Robertmurraya sp. FSL R5-0851: one gene and its partner. The protein of the gene in region 1 binds, or shares a complex with, the protein of each later gene. Links are inferred from orthologs where the notes say so. Each region holds a gene or a part of one and is shown on either strand. Other genes may lie near its edges. The genes, in order: fabF and MKX65_RS08075.

What was found.
Region 2: the proteins of fabF (region 1) and MKX65_RS08075 are in contact, whole or in part, in a solved structure (PDB 6OKG), measured with the Escherichia coli proteins. The link is inferred for Robertmurraya sp. FSL R5-0851 from one-to-one orthologs.

Annotation. Positions count from the first base shown.
Region 1 is NZ_JBBOOE010000001.1:1,273,075-1,280,236, reverse strand. The notes cover bases 2,059-4,850. They hold fabF (beta-ketoacyl-ACP synthase II), read right to left. Parts: upstream 4,178-4,850; coding sequence 2,939-4,177; downstream 2,059-2,938. Other genes in these bases: MKX65_RS06590 (beta-ketoacyl-ACP synthase III), read right to left, coding at 4,226-4,850; MKX65_RS06600 (DUF2268 domain-containing protein), read right to left, coding at 2,059-2,829. In the rest of the region: MKX65_RS06615 (YjbA family protein), read right to left, coding at 1-573; MKX65_RS06610 (hypothetical protein), read right to left, coding at 669-878; MKX65_RS06605 (ABC transporter permease subunit), read right to left, coding at 992-1,957; more of MKX65_RS06600, read right to left, coding at 2,041-2,058; more of MKX65_RS06590, read right to left, coding at 4,851-5,158; MKX65_RS06585 (hypothetical protein), read left to right, coding at 5,342-5,671; MKX65_RS06580 (ComZ family protein), read right to left, coding at 5,718-5,909; MKX65_RS06575 (BMP family ABC transporter substrate-binding protein), read right to left, coding at 5,923-6,876; MKX65_RS06570 (hypothetical protein), read right to left, coding at 6,997-7,162. UniProt on the Escherichia coli protein: Involved in the type II fatty acid elongation cycle. Catalyzes the elongation of a wide range of acyl-ACP by the addition of two carbons from malonyl-ACP to an acyl acceptor.
Region 2 is NZ_JBBOOE010000001.1:1,547,969-1,555,327, forward strand. The notes cover bases 4,371-7,359. They hold MKX65_RS08075 (acyl carrier protein), read left to right. Parts: upstream 4,371-5,742; coding sequence 5,743-5,976; downstream 5,977-7,359. Other genes in these bases: fabD (ACP S-malonyltransferase), read left to right, coding at 4,371-4,936; fabG (3-oxoacyl-[acyl-carrier-protein] reductase), read left to right, coding at 4,933-5,676; rnc (ribonuclease III), read left to right, coding at 6,140-6,919; smc (chromosome segregation protein SMC), read left to right, coding at 6,939-7,359. In the rest of the region: sdaAA (L-serine ammonia-lyase, iron-sulfur-dependent, subunit alpha), read left to right, coding at 1-241; ATP-dependent DNA helicase RecG, read left to right, coding at 222-2,279; transcription factor FapR, read left to right, coding at 2,403-2,966; phosphate acyltransferase PlsX, read left to right, coding at 2,985-3,986; more of fabD, read left to right, coding at 3,989-4,370. UniProt on the Escherichia coli protein: Carrier of the growing fatty acid chain in fatty acid biosynthesis.

The DNA of each region.
Region 1 (7,162 bases):
CGGATTCCACTCTGTATACCAGTATCTTACTTCTGCGGCGTTATTTGATGAGTGAAGCTGGTCTAGGGCCATAAATAACAACTGCTTTAGTTGTCTCTCTTTTCTAGTTAACCCGTTCATTAGCTCTGGTGCTGGTGATAAAATATGAAATTCTTTTAATGAAGAATGATCATTAAATGCATAGGGCATGGTGTCATGCTTATCAATCATCTCATAAACTAGCTGTTCTTGCCTTGGAATCAACCTACTCTTCCGAATCGGTATATTGTAGCCGATAGTATCCACTACTAGTATTCCCGTGCCATCAGTGACCACAAAGCAATACTCTAGCTGAATGCGCTCGTGATTTTTACGTAAATATGCCTTTTGATAAACATCGTCCAATAGCTGTTGTGGGAGTTCTGAAAGATCATTTTCAATATAGTTAAACAACACTGACTCAACCTTTAACAAGGGAACCTGATCTAGAAGTTCGACTCCGTCATCTTTCCGCCACTCATGAAAGTGACAGACATTGTACCCGTTCTCTTCTCCTTCAAACCAATTTACCCAAACATCATGAAGATACAACATTTATTAACCCCTCACTTCACTCTCTGTTTGTCATTCAGTATGGGCAGGTTAACGTTAATTTATTCCTTTTATGAAATCTTAATCCAATTATTGTATTATTCCTCTTTACCTGGAAAATAAATACTTAACCATATAATCAACATACCAACTAGAAATAGATAGCACTCTACACGTCCCTTTATAAATTCAAGATAGTCTATCATCGTATATCCTGTCGTTAATAAATTTAGGTACGCAATCGTACTTATCCCACCTAGTACAGCTAGTCCAAAACCAGTTAGTAAAAGGAAAATTCTCATAATCATAGAAATTTCCCCACTCTCTTCATCGCCTTTCCCCCAGCCTTCTTTTCTACATACATATGTTATTGGTGGACAACTTATGAGACAAAAAAAACTACCAAATTGAATTGGTAGTTTTATCTGTTTGATTTAGGGTTAAATGCGTCCTTAAACCCTTCACCTATGAAATTAATGGATAATATCGTACCTGTTAACACTGCTGCTGGTGGTATCCAAATCCACCATTTACTAGTCAACACATCAGGACTGCGTGCTTCCTGAAGCATATTCCCCCAGCTTGGTATATTCATCGGTACACCAAAGCCTAAAAAGCTAAGACCTGTTTCTGCAACAATCATAACAGCTAAAGTTAATGTGGCTTGTACGATAATTGTAGACATAACGTTTGGAAGTAAGTGCTTCGTAATCGTTTTAAAAGGTGAGCACCCTATTGATATCGCACTCAAAATATATTCATTTTCCTTTTCAGCCATTACCTTACTTCTAACAAGACGTGCTGTTCCTGTCCAGCTCAGTACCGAGATGACAAAAATTAAGGTAGCTGTGCTTGATTCTAAGAAAATAGACTTTAAGACGATGACAAATAGTAGGAATGGAAAGTTCATCATAATTAAAATGACTGACATATCATTCACTTTTTGGATATCTTTAAGTAGTTCTAATATTTGTGCCTGAACCGTTACATCCAGAGCTGTCGTCGGTTCATCGGCAATCAACAGCTTAGGTTGACAAGCGATTGCAATCGCTATCATTACTCTCTGCCTCATGCCTCCAGAGAGCTGATGCGGGTACTCATCAATAATTTTCTCTGGTCTTGATATACCTACACTTTTTAACAAAGCAATACTCTTTAATCTCGCTTCTTTTTTCGAGATTTTCATATGATTAAATAACACTTCTTGAATTTGAAAACCAATGGAAAACACTGGATTTAGTGAGGTCATAGGTTCCTGGAATATCATCGCGATATCTTTTCCACGGATACTATTAATCTCTTTATCTGACATTTGTTCTAAATGCACACCTTCAAATTGAATGCTACCTGAATTAATTTTACCGATACCTTTTGGTAGGAGCTTCATAATTAAAAACATTCACGTTATTGAAAAAACAGAAAAAGCCTCTACTTTAAGGCTTTAAAGTGTATTTGAAACCCTTGATACAACTAGGTTTCTTCGATAAGCGTAATAAAATGTTTTCCTTGAATTGTAAATGACGTTTTTGTAGAAAAGTAATTTTCCTTGTAATACTTTCTAACAAGGTAATACCCACATGCATAACCTAATAGTTTTGGATATGCACCAACCCCAAATAATAATTGATCATGTTGTTTATCTGTTTTTTTCAATTTTAAGTTGGACATGATATATTTCTTCATGTACATTTCTATGTCTTCCTGACTATAATAATGACACCAGTCGGCCAAGTATTCTGTTCCACAGTTTTTTTCAACTTCCAATTCTGCAAGGCCTTCTAATATAATGGAGTCTAGTAAAGTAAACTCTATCGGTTTCCTGTTTTGTTTTTTCATCCGGCACACATGATGGTATTCATGGACAAATAAAGCCTCTAACTCTTTTTCATCCTCATAATCTCCGATAAATAAAAACATTCTATCAGGAAAAGAAACACCAGATTTTCTTGTTTTCCGCTCTCTAAAAAAGGAAGCGCTCGATTGATTTATAGGGAAAATATAGATATTTACTTGGGGTCCAAGCCACTTTTTTCTATACTTTTCATAAATCTTGTTAATCGTTTCCCATGTTTTTTTCTTTTTTAATGTCTCATATGTTCGAAAGCTTGCATGATTAGGTCGATACATCCCAAACGAGGTAAGATATTCATATATAGGCTTTGACTCACTTTCATTAAACTCTTTTAGAAATCTTTTACATATAGCAACAGGATTCGAGAATTCTTTTTCTAACCATTTATCCGTGCGTGCGACTACCACCCAACTCCCCCATTTCTTTTACACTGTAATAGCATATTATGAGAAAACATCCAAAACTTGATTAAAGCATTAAAAAAACAGAGCGGATATTACTCCACTCTGTTTCATTTTATTTATATGCTTTAAAAACGATGGTTGCGTTATGACCACCAAAGCCAAGCGAATTACTCATAGCCACTTGTACTTCTTGTTTTCTAGCTTCATTTGGAACATAGTCTAAATCACATTCTGGGTCTGGTGTTTCATAGTTAATCGTTGGAGGAATCATGCCTTCTTTAATCGCTAATACGCTAAAGATCGCTTCCACTCCCCCTGCTGCTCCAAGCAAGTGACCTGTCATAGACTTTGTTGAACTCACGGCAAGCTTATACGCATGTTCACCAAACACTTCTTTAAGAGCTAATGTTTCAAAGCGATCATTGTAATCGGTACTTGTTCCATGTGCGTTCACATAGTCTACTTCATTAACGTTTAAACCAGCATCATTTATAGCCATTTTCATTGCACGCGCTCCACCTTCTCCACCTGGTGCTGGTGCAGTAATATGGTAGGCATCCCCTGTTGCTCCATAGCCAACGATTTCTGCATAGATTTTTGCCCCACGAGCTAAAGCATGCTCCAATTCTTCTAATACAATAATTCCTGCTCCTTCTCCAATAACAAAACCATCACGATTTTGATCAAAAGGGCGACTTGCTTTACTTGGATCAGGATTCGTAGATAGTGCAGTGTTTGCACAAAAACCTGCAACAGACATTTTTGTAATTGGCGCCTCTGCTCCACCAGTCACCATTGCAATTGCGTCTCCTCGTTGAATTACCTTAAAGGCATCACCAATTGAATTTGTTCCTGTGGCACAAGCAGTTACGGTACAAGAGTTAAATCCTCTTGCTCCTAGTGTAATGGAAACCTGACCTGTTGCCATATCTGGAATCATCATTGGTACGAAAAACGGACTAACTCTTCGATAGCCACGGCTTAAGAATGTTTCATACTGACTTTCAAAGGTCTCCATTCCACCGATACCTGATCCAATCCAAACACCAATATTATGCGAGTTGCTGTCATTAATCTCAAGTCTTGAGTCTTCAACCGCCATCTTAGCTGCTGCTACAGCATAATGAGTGAAACGATCCATTTTTCGAGCATCTTTTTTATCAATAAAATCTTCAACTTGGAAATCCTTTACCTCTGCAGCTACTTTTGCTGGGTATTCATCTGCATTTAATCTAGTAAGCGGTCCTACACCAGATACACCTGCTAATACATTGTTCCATGCTGTTTCAACGTTATTACCAACTGGAGTAACAGCGCCAACCCCTGTTACAACTACTCTTTTCTTCGTCATGTCTGGCAACTCCTTTGATTTTCTATAATGAATATATAATTTAAATAATTATTTGCCCCAACGAATGGCAATGGCACCCCAAGTTAATCCTCCGCCAAAGCCTACCATAACAATCAGGTCATCCTCTTTTATTTTACCAGCCTCTACCTCTTCTACCAAAGAAATCGGAATAGATGCTGCTGAGGTATTTCCATATTTATCAACGGTTTTAGACATTTTTTCTTCAGGAAGCTCTAGTCTTTGTCTTGAAGCCTCCATAATTCGAATATTCGCTTGATGCGGTATTAAAAAGTCAACGTCTTCTTTTGAAAGTCCTGCCTTTTCAAGAACATTTACGCTACTTTCTCCCATTTGTCTAACTGCGAACTTAAATACCTCTCTACCATTCATTACAATATAATCTTCCTGGTAAAGATGCTTACCACCTGTACCGTCCGCTCCCAGCTCAAAAGAAAGTATACCTCTACCTTCCGTTACTTTACCCATGACTACTGCACCGGCTCCATCACCAAACAATACAGCTGTATTTCGGTCTTGCCAATCCGTAATTTTTGATAATTTCTCAACACCAACTACTAACACATATTTATAGCTGTCACTCTCAATAAACTGCTTAGCTGTAATCATTCCGTACATAAACCCTGCACACGCTGCACTAATATCCATAGCCGCAGCGTTTACTGCACCTAATTTCTCTTGTAACATACAAGCTACGGAAGGAAACGGTTGATCTGGTGTCACTGTTGCTACTAGTATTAAGCCAATTTCCTCAGGTGAAATCTGTGCATCTTCAAGTGCTTTTTTTGCAGCTTCGAAGCCTAAATCGGATGTATTAACGTCTTTTTCAGCGATTCTTCTTTCTTCAATACCTGTTCTAGTACGAATCCACTCATCAGAGGTGTCAACTATCTTTTCTAAGTCCGCATTTGTCAGTACTTTATCTGGAAGACATCTACCAATACCGATAATTCCCGCCTTCATGTTCCCAGCTCCTTTATATAACTACACTTATTATCAATTATTATGACTTGGTACTAAAATTTTAACAGTAGTTCCCCGTTTTATCAATCTTTTTATCCATTTTATGTACATTCACCATCTATCGTCCATACATTCTTTATTCCATTTCATAACTTATTAATAAGGGTGAAAGGAGGTAGAATGATGCTGAGTAAGAAAGATGATAGAGATCCCTTTTCAGCACTAATGTTTCCATCCAGAAGAGAATCCAATCAAGAGACGGAGCAAACGGAAAGTGTTGAAGGCATGTCCGAGCAAGAATGGCTTTTTGGAAAAAGACGGTCACACTCAAAAGAGGAATCACTTAATAATAGTCCTAAAAACCAAACAGCAATAGAGAAAGCTATAAACAATGTGAATTTACCCGAGCTTATGAATCATTTTGACACATTAATGACCTCTGCTCAAAACCTAAAACCATTATATAAGCAAATCAAACCAGTTATTTCATCATTTTTGAGCTCTAAAAAATAAACAAAACAAGGCTGATATCTCTTTTGTTAGAGAATCAGCCTTGTTTTTATTCTTCTTCTTGCATTGCATCTTTAACACCAAGTTCATATGCTTCCTGCATAACTTTCGTAAACAACGTCATAAAAGGCTGAATGAGTTCCATAGATAATTCAATGCCTGCATTTTCTAATTGCTCCTTGGCCTCCGGTAAGTATTTCATAGCAATGCCCATAAATTCCATTGTTTTGTCTTGAGACATGTTGAAAATCCTCCTATTGATTTGGCAATTTACCCGTTTCTTTGTACTTTGTTATTAATTCGGTTATTTCTTTTTCAAATTCTTTATCCACTTCAGGACTGAACTTACCCAAGGATATCACATTATCTTGAAAATCAAAGGAAAGGTTTCCTGTTTGCAGCTCATTCTTGCTATATTTTTCAGCAACTAATTCATAAAGTCTATCTACATGTTGAACGGTGCTAGTAAGAACCGTGGATTCCCCTAAATCTGACTGGTCAGAAATAAAACCTATTGCATACAAACCATTTTCTTTTATTCTCTCAATAACTGGCACATTGTATCCGTCACCTGCTGGATAGATGACATCCACCTTGTTTTTTAACATATGATCTAAAAAGGTTAAGGCCTTATCATCATCATCCCAATGGCCAACATAATCAATTTGTACAGATACATCCTTATTTTGGTATTGAGCTCCCTCAAGGAATCCTTTTACTTCTGGCTGCCATTCATATGCAGCAATAATCCCAATTTCATTGGTTTTTGTCATCTTCCCTGCTACCATTCCACCAAAAAAACCCATAGCATATGCTTCAAAGTTTAAGCTCGTTGTATTTTCCATTTGAGCATCACTATTAAAACTCACGAAATGAATCTCAGGGTACTTATCTGCTAAGTTGTTAAAATAAGGACCGTACTCATTGCCATGTCCAAAAATGAGATTTACTACTTTTTGATCAAACTCTTTTATCGCTCTTTCAACGATTGCCTCTGAGTTCATGTCCTCTTTATAATAAACGTCCACTTTAAATCGGGATTGAATTTTTAACATTCCTTTATAACCTTTCGTCCCCCAAACCTGGTCGTTGATTGTATCTGGCACCAATAATCCAACCTTCTTAAGCTCGCCAGAAGACATAGGTTGTCCACAGCTTGTCAGGAAAGGAAGGCTTAAAAGAAGTAACAATCCAACCCGAACAAACATCTTACGCATTTTCTTTTCCGCCTTTCAAAAGGACACTCAACGAAAAAAGTGAAAGTCCCTTACTTACTATTTATCTATTACATTCTACCTTTAACATATAAAGAATGAAAAGTAATTTTTTCACCTTAATACAACGATGTCCATTATTGCTCTAATGATGGAAGAAAACTCATTTCGTTCATATGCTTTATGTGATAATGATATAAAAAAACTCATTACATTTCCAACATACTCATTTTCGTTCCGTTTTTCCCACTCTGTGAAAGGGTGAATAACTATAAATTTT
Region 2 (7,359 bases), 280 kb from region 1 along the record:
TGTAAAACGTAACGCAATGGGAGCTGCAAACGCAATGGTGGCAGCGGATATGGCATTAGCAGGAATCACTAGTCGAATTCCATGTGATGAAGTAATTGATGCGATGTATAAAATCGGTCAAACGATGCCTATCGCACTTAAAGAAACGGCGCAGGGAGGGTTGGCGGCAACTCCGACAGGTCGCAGACTGGAAGCGAAAATTTTCGGAATACCGCATGTTCATGGAGAACAACAACAGTAATTTAAAGCAATCCGTAACAGCTGTAAAAGGGATCGGTGCTGAGACAGCACAAATTCTAGCTGAAATGAGAATAGTGACTATAGAAGATTTACTTGAATATTTTCCATATCGTTATGAAGATTATCGCCTTCGCGACTTAACAGAAGTGAAACATGACGAGAGGATTACCGTAGAAGGGAAGGTTCATAGTGAGCCTTCTCTTATGTATTATGGAAAAAAGCGGTCAAGACTAACCATCCGTTTGTTAGTAGAAAGATATTTAATTCAAGTGGTATTTTTTAATCAGGCTTATTTAAAAAATAAGTTTCAAGTAAATGAAATGGTTACCGTCACCGGAAAATGGGATCAGCATCGTCAAATGATTACAGCCTCTCAAGCAAAAATGGGTTCAAATGAATCAGAAAAAAAGTTTGTTCCCGTTTATAGTGTGAAAGGAGATGTGACGGTTAAAGGTCTTAGGAGATTTATTAATCTAGCATTCTCCCAGTATGGAAAGGATATTACAGAGACCCTTCCAGAAAAAATGATAAGCAAATATAAGTTGGGAAATCGGAAGGAATCCTTGCTTTCCATGCACAATCCTCTAAACGAAGAAGATGTTAAGAAAGCTCGTCGAAGATTTGTGTATGAAGAATTTTTACATTTTCAGTTAAAGATGCAAGCGTTACGAAAGTTTGAAAGGGAGAATTCTAAGGGACTTGCTCAAAACTATGACTTAGTTAAGGTTAAGGAATTCATTGATCATCTACCATTCCCGCTTACTAATGCGCAGAAGCGAGTGGTAAACGAGGTATTGAAGGATCTGAAATCTCCATACCGGATGAATCGTTTGCTGCAAGGAGATGTAGGTTCTGGAAAAACAGTTGTTGCTGCTATTGCTCTCTTTTCTAGTTATACAGCCGGATATCAAGGAGCTTTAATGGTACCAACAGAAATTTTAGCAGAACAACATGCGGAATCGTTAAAGGGACTACTTGAGCCTGTTGGATTATCAGTCGAGCTGTTAACAAGTTCGGTAAAGGGAAAAAGGCGTCGTGAAGTGTTAGAACGATTAAAAAACGGTGAAATTCATATATTAATTGGGACACACGCATTAATTCAAGATGAAGTTGTATTTTCCAAACTTGGCCTTGTTATTACTGATGAACAGCATCGATTCGGTGTGGAGCAAAGAAGGGTTTTACGTGAAAAAGGAGAGAACCCGGATGTGCTCTTTATGACAGCGACTCCCATTCCTCGTACACTCGCGATTACAGTTTTCGGGGAAATGGATGTGTCAATCATTGATGAAATGCCTGCTGGCCGTAAAGCGATTGAAACGTATTGGGCAAAGGCAGATATGCTTGATCGTGTTCTTTCCTTTATGGAAAAAGAGCTTGCAAAAGGACGACAGGCATATGTGATTTGTCCACTCATTGAGGAGTCGGACAAGCTTGATGTACAAAATGCAATTGATGTTCATGTAGCCTTACAAACATATTTTCACAATCGGTATCAAGTTGGTTTGATGCATGGAAGACTTAGCTCTGATGAGAAAGATGAAGTGATGAAGGCATTTAGTTCAAATGAAAATCAAGTACTTGTTTCTACTACGGTTGTAGAAGTGGGAGTAAATGTTCCAAATGCGACGATGATGGTCATCTATGATGCAGAAAGATTTGGTTTGGCACAGCTTCATCAGCTACGGGGACGAGTGGGAAGAGGAAGCGAACAATCCTATTGTGTACTTCTGGCCGATCCAAAAACAGAGGTTGGGAAAGAGCGAATGAAAATAATGACCGAAACAAATGATGGCTTCGTAGTCAGTGAGAAAGATCTTGAGCTTCGAGGACCTGGAGATTTCTTTGGTCGAAAGCAAAGTGGCCTTCCTGAGTTTAAGGTAGCTGATATGGTTCATGATTACCGGGCGTTAGAAACCGCTCGAAACGACGCAATGGTCCTAATAGAATCTGAAGAATTTTGGAACGGTGATGAATATGCGAAGTTGCGTTCAAAGCTTGCAGATTCTGGTGTCTTAGAAAATGAAAAACTAGATTGATAAAAAAGCGGAAGTACCTTGATCAAAAAGTAGATTGCCCAAAAAAGTTTGTTGCAATCTGCTTTTTAGTTTTATATACTACTATTAGTACCTAGTCTTAATACTTCGGACGGTGGTTTACATATGAAAAAAAGTAAAAAAGAACGTCAACGACTTTTAATAGAAACAATAAAAGAAAACCCGTTTATTACCGATGAGGAGCTTGCTTACCAATTTACGGTTAGCGTACAAACCATCCGGTTAGACCGGTTAGAGTTATCGATTCCTGAGCTACGGGAAAGAATAAAGAATGTCGCTGAAAAGCGGTTCGACGATGAAGTACGTTCTTTACCAATCGATGAAGTGATTGGTGAAATTATTGATATTGAGCTTGACCAAACGGCTATTTCTATTTTTGATGTCAAGCATGAACATGTGTTTAAGAGAAACCAAATCGCAAGGGGTCACCACGTTTTTGCTCAGGCTAATTCATTAGCGGTTGCAGTGATCAATGATGAATTGGCTTTAACGGCAAAGGCAAATATTCAATTTACCAGATCAGTTAAGGAAAATGAACGAGTTATTGCAAAAGCAAAAGTGTTACGAATTGATGAAGAAAAAGGTAGAACTCTTGTGGAAGTAAAAAGTTTTGTGAATAATGAACTAGTATTTACTGGTGAATTTGAAATGTACCGGTATAAAAAATGATATAAGGAATGAATAACAATGAAATTGGCCCTTGATGCAATGGGAGGCGACCATGCTCCAAAAGAGATCGTTCTAGGAGCGATGAAGGCCGTTCAAGCTTTTGATGATTTACATATATGTTTAGTTGGTGATGAAGCGAAAATTAAGGAGCATCTCACAACTCACGAAAGAATATCGATTTTACATACGGAAGAGGTCATTTTAGGCACGGATGAGCCTGTCAAAGCGGTAAGACGAAAGAAAGATTCATCCATGGTTCTAGCTGCAAAGTTGGTTGCTGACGGAGAGGCTGATGGATGTATTTCTGCAGGTAATACAGGGGCATTAATGGCGACTGGTTTGTTCGTAGTAGGTCGTATTGAAGGGATTGAAAGACCAGCCTTAGCACCAACCCTACCGACGATTGGTGGGGAAGGGTTTCTTTTGCTTGATGTTGGTGCAAATGTTGACTCAAAGCCTGAACACTTATTGCAAAATGCCATCATGGGTTCCATCTATGCTGAAAACGTAAGAGGGGTAAAGAATCCAAGAGTGGGGCTTTTGAATATTGGAACAGAAGAGAAAAAAGGAAATGAGCTATCCAAGCTTGCTTTTGATCTTCTAAAAGAAGCGCCTGTTAACTTTATTGGAAACGTGGAAGCAAGGGATTTGCTTGATGGGGTGGCAGATGTTGTGGTCACCGATGGATTCACTGGCAATATGGTATTAAAGACGATTGAAGGAACGGCTTTATCTGTATTTAAAATGCTAAAGACAACGCTGTATAGCTCTTTGAAGACGAAGCTAGCAGCGGCTGTTTTAAAGCCAGACCTTATGCAATTAAAAGCAAAGATGGATTATTCAGAGTATGGTGGTGCGGGATTGTTCGGACTAAAGGCACCCGTTATTAAAGCTCATGGATCATCTGATGCAAACTCCGTTTACAATGCAATTAGACAAACGAGGGACATGGTCGAAAAGAAGGTTGCGCCTACGATTAAAGACGCGATATTAAAATACACAGAAGCAAGAGAGGAGTAACTATGGGTAAATTAGCGATTATCTTTCCTGGACAAGGATCACAAACAGTTGGAATGGGAAAAGCCTTTGCAGAGACAAATGTGGAAGTTCAATCTGTTTTTGAACAAGCGGACAAAAAATTAGGATTTTCTCTATCCAATCTTATTTTTGAAGGCCCACAAGAGGAGCTAACGAAAACTACGAACACTCAACCTGCGCTCTTAACTACATCGATTGCGCTGTTTGAGCAATTCAAGAAAGCTGAGATAAAAGCAGACTATATGGCTGGTCACAGCTTAGGTGAATACACAGCTTTGGTAGCTGCTGGAGCGATTGGTTTTGAGGATGGAGTGTATGCGGTTCGTAGACGTGGTGAGTTTATGGAAGAAGCTGTTCCTAATCGAGAAGGAGCGATGGCTGCAGTATTAGGCCTAGAACGCGATACTTTGGCAGAAGCGGTAGAAAAAGCAGCGGCTGAAGGAGACGTAGTAGGCCTTGCGAATATGAATTGTCCTGGCCAAATTGTCATTTCAGGCTCAAGAAAAGGAGTGGAACTTGCTTCCCAGCTTGCAAAGGAAGCAGGAGCAAAACGAGTTCTTCCACTTGAAGTTAGTGGACCATTTCATTCACAGTTAATGAAGCCAGCATCTGGTCGTTTGGGAGAAGTGTTGGATGAAATTTCAATTAGTGAAGCGGCTGTTCCTGTTATCGCCAATGTGAACGCACAAGAAATGACAGGTGCTGAGGAAATTAAGGAGCGGTTGCTTGAGCAGCTATACTCTCCTGTATTATGGGAAGATAGCGTGAAACATATGATTGAACTTGGTGTAGATACTTTTGTTGAAATCGGTCCTGGAAAAGTATTATCTGGTTTAGTAAAGAAAGTGGATCGTTCCGTTCAAACTTATTCCATTTCAGACGAAGAAACACTACTAGCAACAATTCATGCATTAAAGGAGAGAACCGTATGAAACTTTTAGGGAAAGTGGCACTTGTTACAGGTGCTTCACGTGGAATAGGAAGAGACATTGCTATTGAACTAGCAAAAGCGGGAGCCAATGTAGCGGTTAACTACGCTGGAAGTGAAGCTCGTGCAAATGAAGTGGTTCAAGAAATTCAAAGTCTTGGAAGAGAAGCATTTGCCGTTCAATGCGATGTTGCTAATGGAGATTCCGTGGCAGAGATGGTTAAGCAAACGATAGAACGTTGGGGAAGCCTAGATATCCTTGTCAATAATGCAGGTATCACAAGAGATAACTTGATTATGCGTATGAAGGAAGACGAATGGGACGATGTTATTAATACCAACCTTAAAGGTGTGTTCCTTTGTACAAAGGCCGTTACTCGCCAAATGATGAAGCAGAAGAGTGGAAGAATTATTAATATTTCTTCCGTTGTAGGTGAAAGCGGGAACGCTGGTCAAGCCAATTATGTGGCAGCAAAGGCTGGAGTAATTGGTTTAACGAAGACGACAGCTAAGGAACTTGCTCCTCGTGGGATCACGGTTAATGCAGTTGCACCTGGTTTTATTACGACTGATATGACAGATAAGTTAACTGATGAGATTAAAGAGGGAATGTTAAAGATGATTCCACTAGCTAAATTTGGCGAACCGAAAGATATTGCCAATGCAGTTACGTTTTTAGCATCTGATGACAGCCGCTACATTACAGGACAAACCATCCATGTAAACGGCGGAATGGTCATGTAATCAAAATTCAACATTTATTAATTGTCGGAAATACACTATAATGTCCCTTGAGGGGAGGTGAAACGCATGGCAGATGTATTAGAGCGCGTAACGAAGATTATCGTTGACAGACTTGGAGTAGAAGAAAATCAAGTGACTCTTGAAGCTTCTTTCAAGGATGATCTTGGTGCTGATTCCCTTGACGTAGTAGAACTAGTTATGGAATTAGAAGACGAGTTTGATATGGAAATCTCTGACGATGATGCTGAAAAGATTTCTACAGTGGGTGACGCTGTGAATTACATAAAAAGTACTCAATAATCGTTAGAATTTATGAAAAAGCTCCGCAGCTATGCGGGGCTTTCTTCATGATGATTAGAAAGTATAAAAATTTGATTAAAAACCTTCAATCTTCCTTTGCGTTTTTAAGAACTTTTACGTAAACTTGATATGGTATGTAAACTATTAGCAAGGTGGAGGCAAAATGAGCAAGTACGGAAAAGAAAGAGAGAAACGTAGCTTTCGCTCTTATGATAAATTATTTAAAGAATTTCAAGCAGAACAAGGAATTTCCTTTACAGATGAGAAGCTATTAAAACAAGCATTTACCCATTCATCATATGTGAATGAGCATCGTAGAAAGCCCTATGAAGATAATGAGAGGCTTGAATTTTTAGGAGACGCTGTATTAGAATTAACCGTTTCACAATTCCTTTACAAGAAATACCCGATGATGAGCGAAGGAGAGTTGACGAAGCTTCGTGCAGCCGTTGTTTGTGAGCCCTCTTTAGTAAGGTTTGCAAACGAACTTTCTTTTGGGAAGCTAGTCCTTCTTGGAAAAGGGGAAGAAATGACAGGAGGCCGTGAGCGTCCAGCCCTGTTAGCGGATGTGTTTGAAGCATTTATTGGAGCTCTCTTTTTAGATAAAGGAATTGAAACAGTGATTGGATTTTTAGAAAGAGTAGTATTTCCTAAAATTAACGAAGGTGCTTTTTCTCATGTGATGGATTTTAAAAGTCAGCTGCAAGAGCTTGTACAAAGAGATGGAATTGGTACAATCGAATACAAAATTTTACTAGAGCGAGGACCTGCCCATAATAGGGAGTTTGTCTCAAAGGTTTGTTTGAACAACGAAGAGCTTGGACAAGGTACAGGGAGATCAAAGAAAGAAGCGGAGCAGCATGCTGCACAAATGGCTTTAGAAAAGATCAAATCGCACCTTAATGGAGCAAAAGAACAGCTAGAAGAAAAACAACAGGAGTAGAGATAAAGGGGGAAAAGCTGTGTATCTCAAACGTTTGGATGTAGTCGGATTCAAGTCGTTTGCTGAGAGAATTGGGGTCGATTTTGTCCCGGGTGTCACAGCAGTGGTTGGTCCAAATGGAAGTGGAAAAAGTAATATCACTGATGCGATTCGTTGGGTGTTAGGAGAACAATCAGCGAAATCGCTTCGTGGGGCAAAGATGGAGGATATCATCTTTGCTGGTAGTGATTCACGAAAAGCATTAAATTTTGCTGAAGTAACATTGACGCTGGATAACGAAGATCAAGCATTACCGATTGAATACAATGAGGTAAGTGTCACTAGACGTGTGTATCGCTCTGGAGATAGTGAATTTCAAATCAATAAGCAAACATGCAGGCTAAAAGATATCGTTGATTTGTTTATGGACTCTGGATTAGGGAGAGAAGCGTTTTCGATCA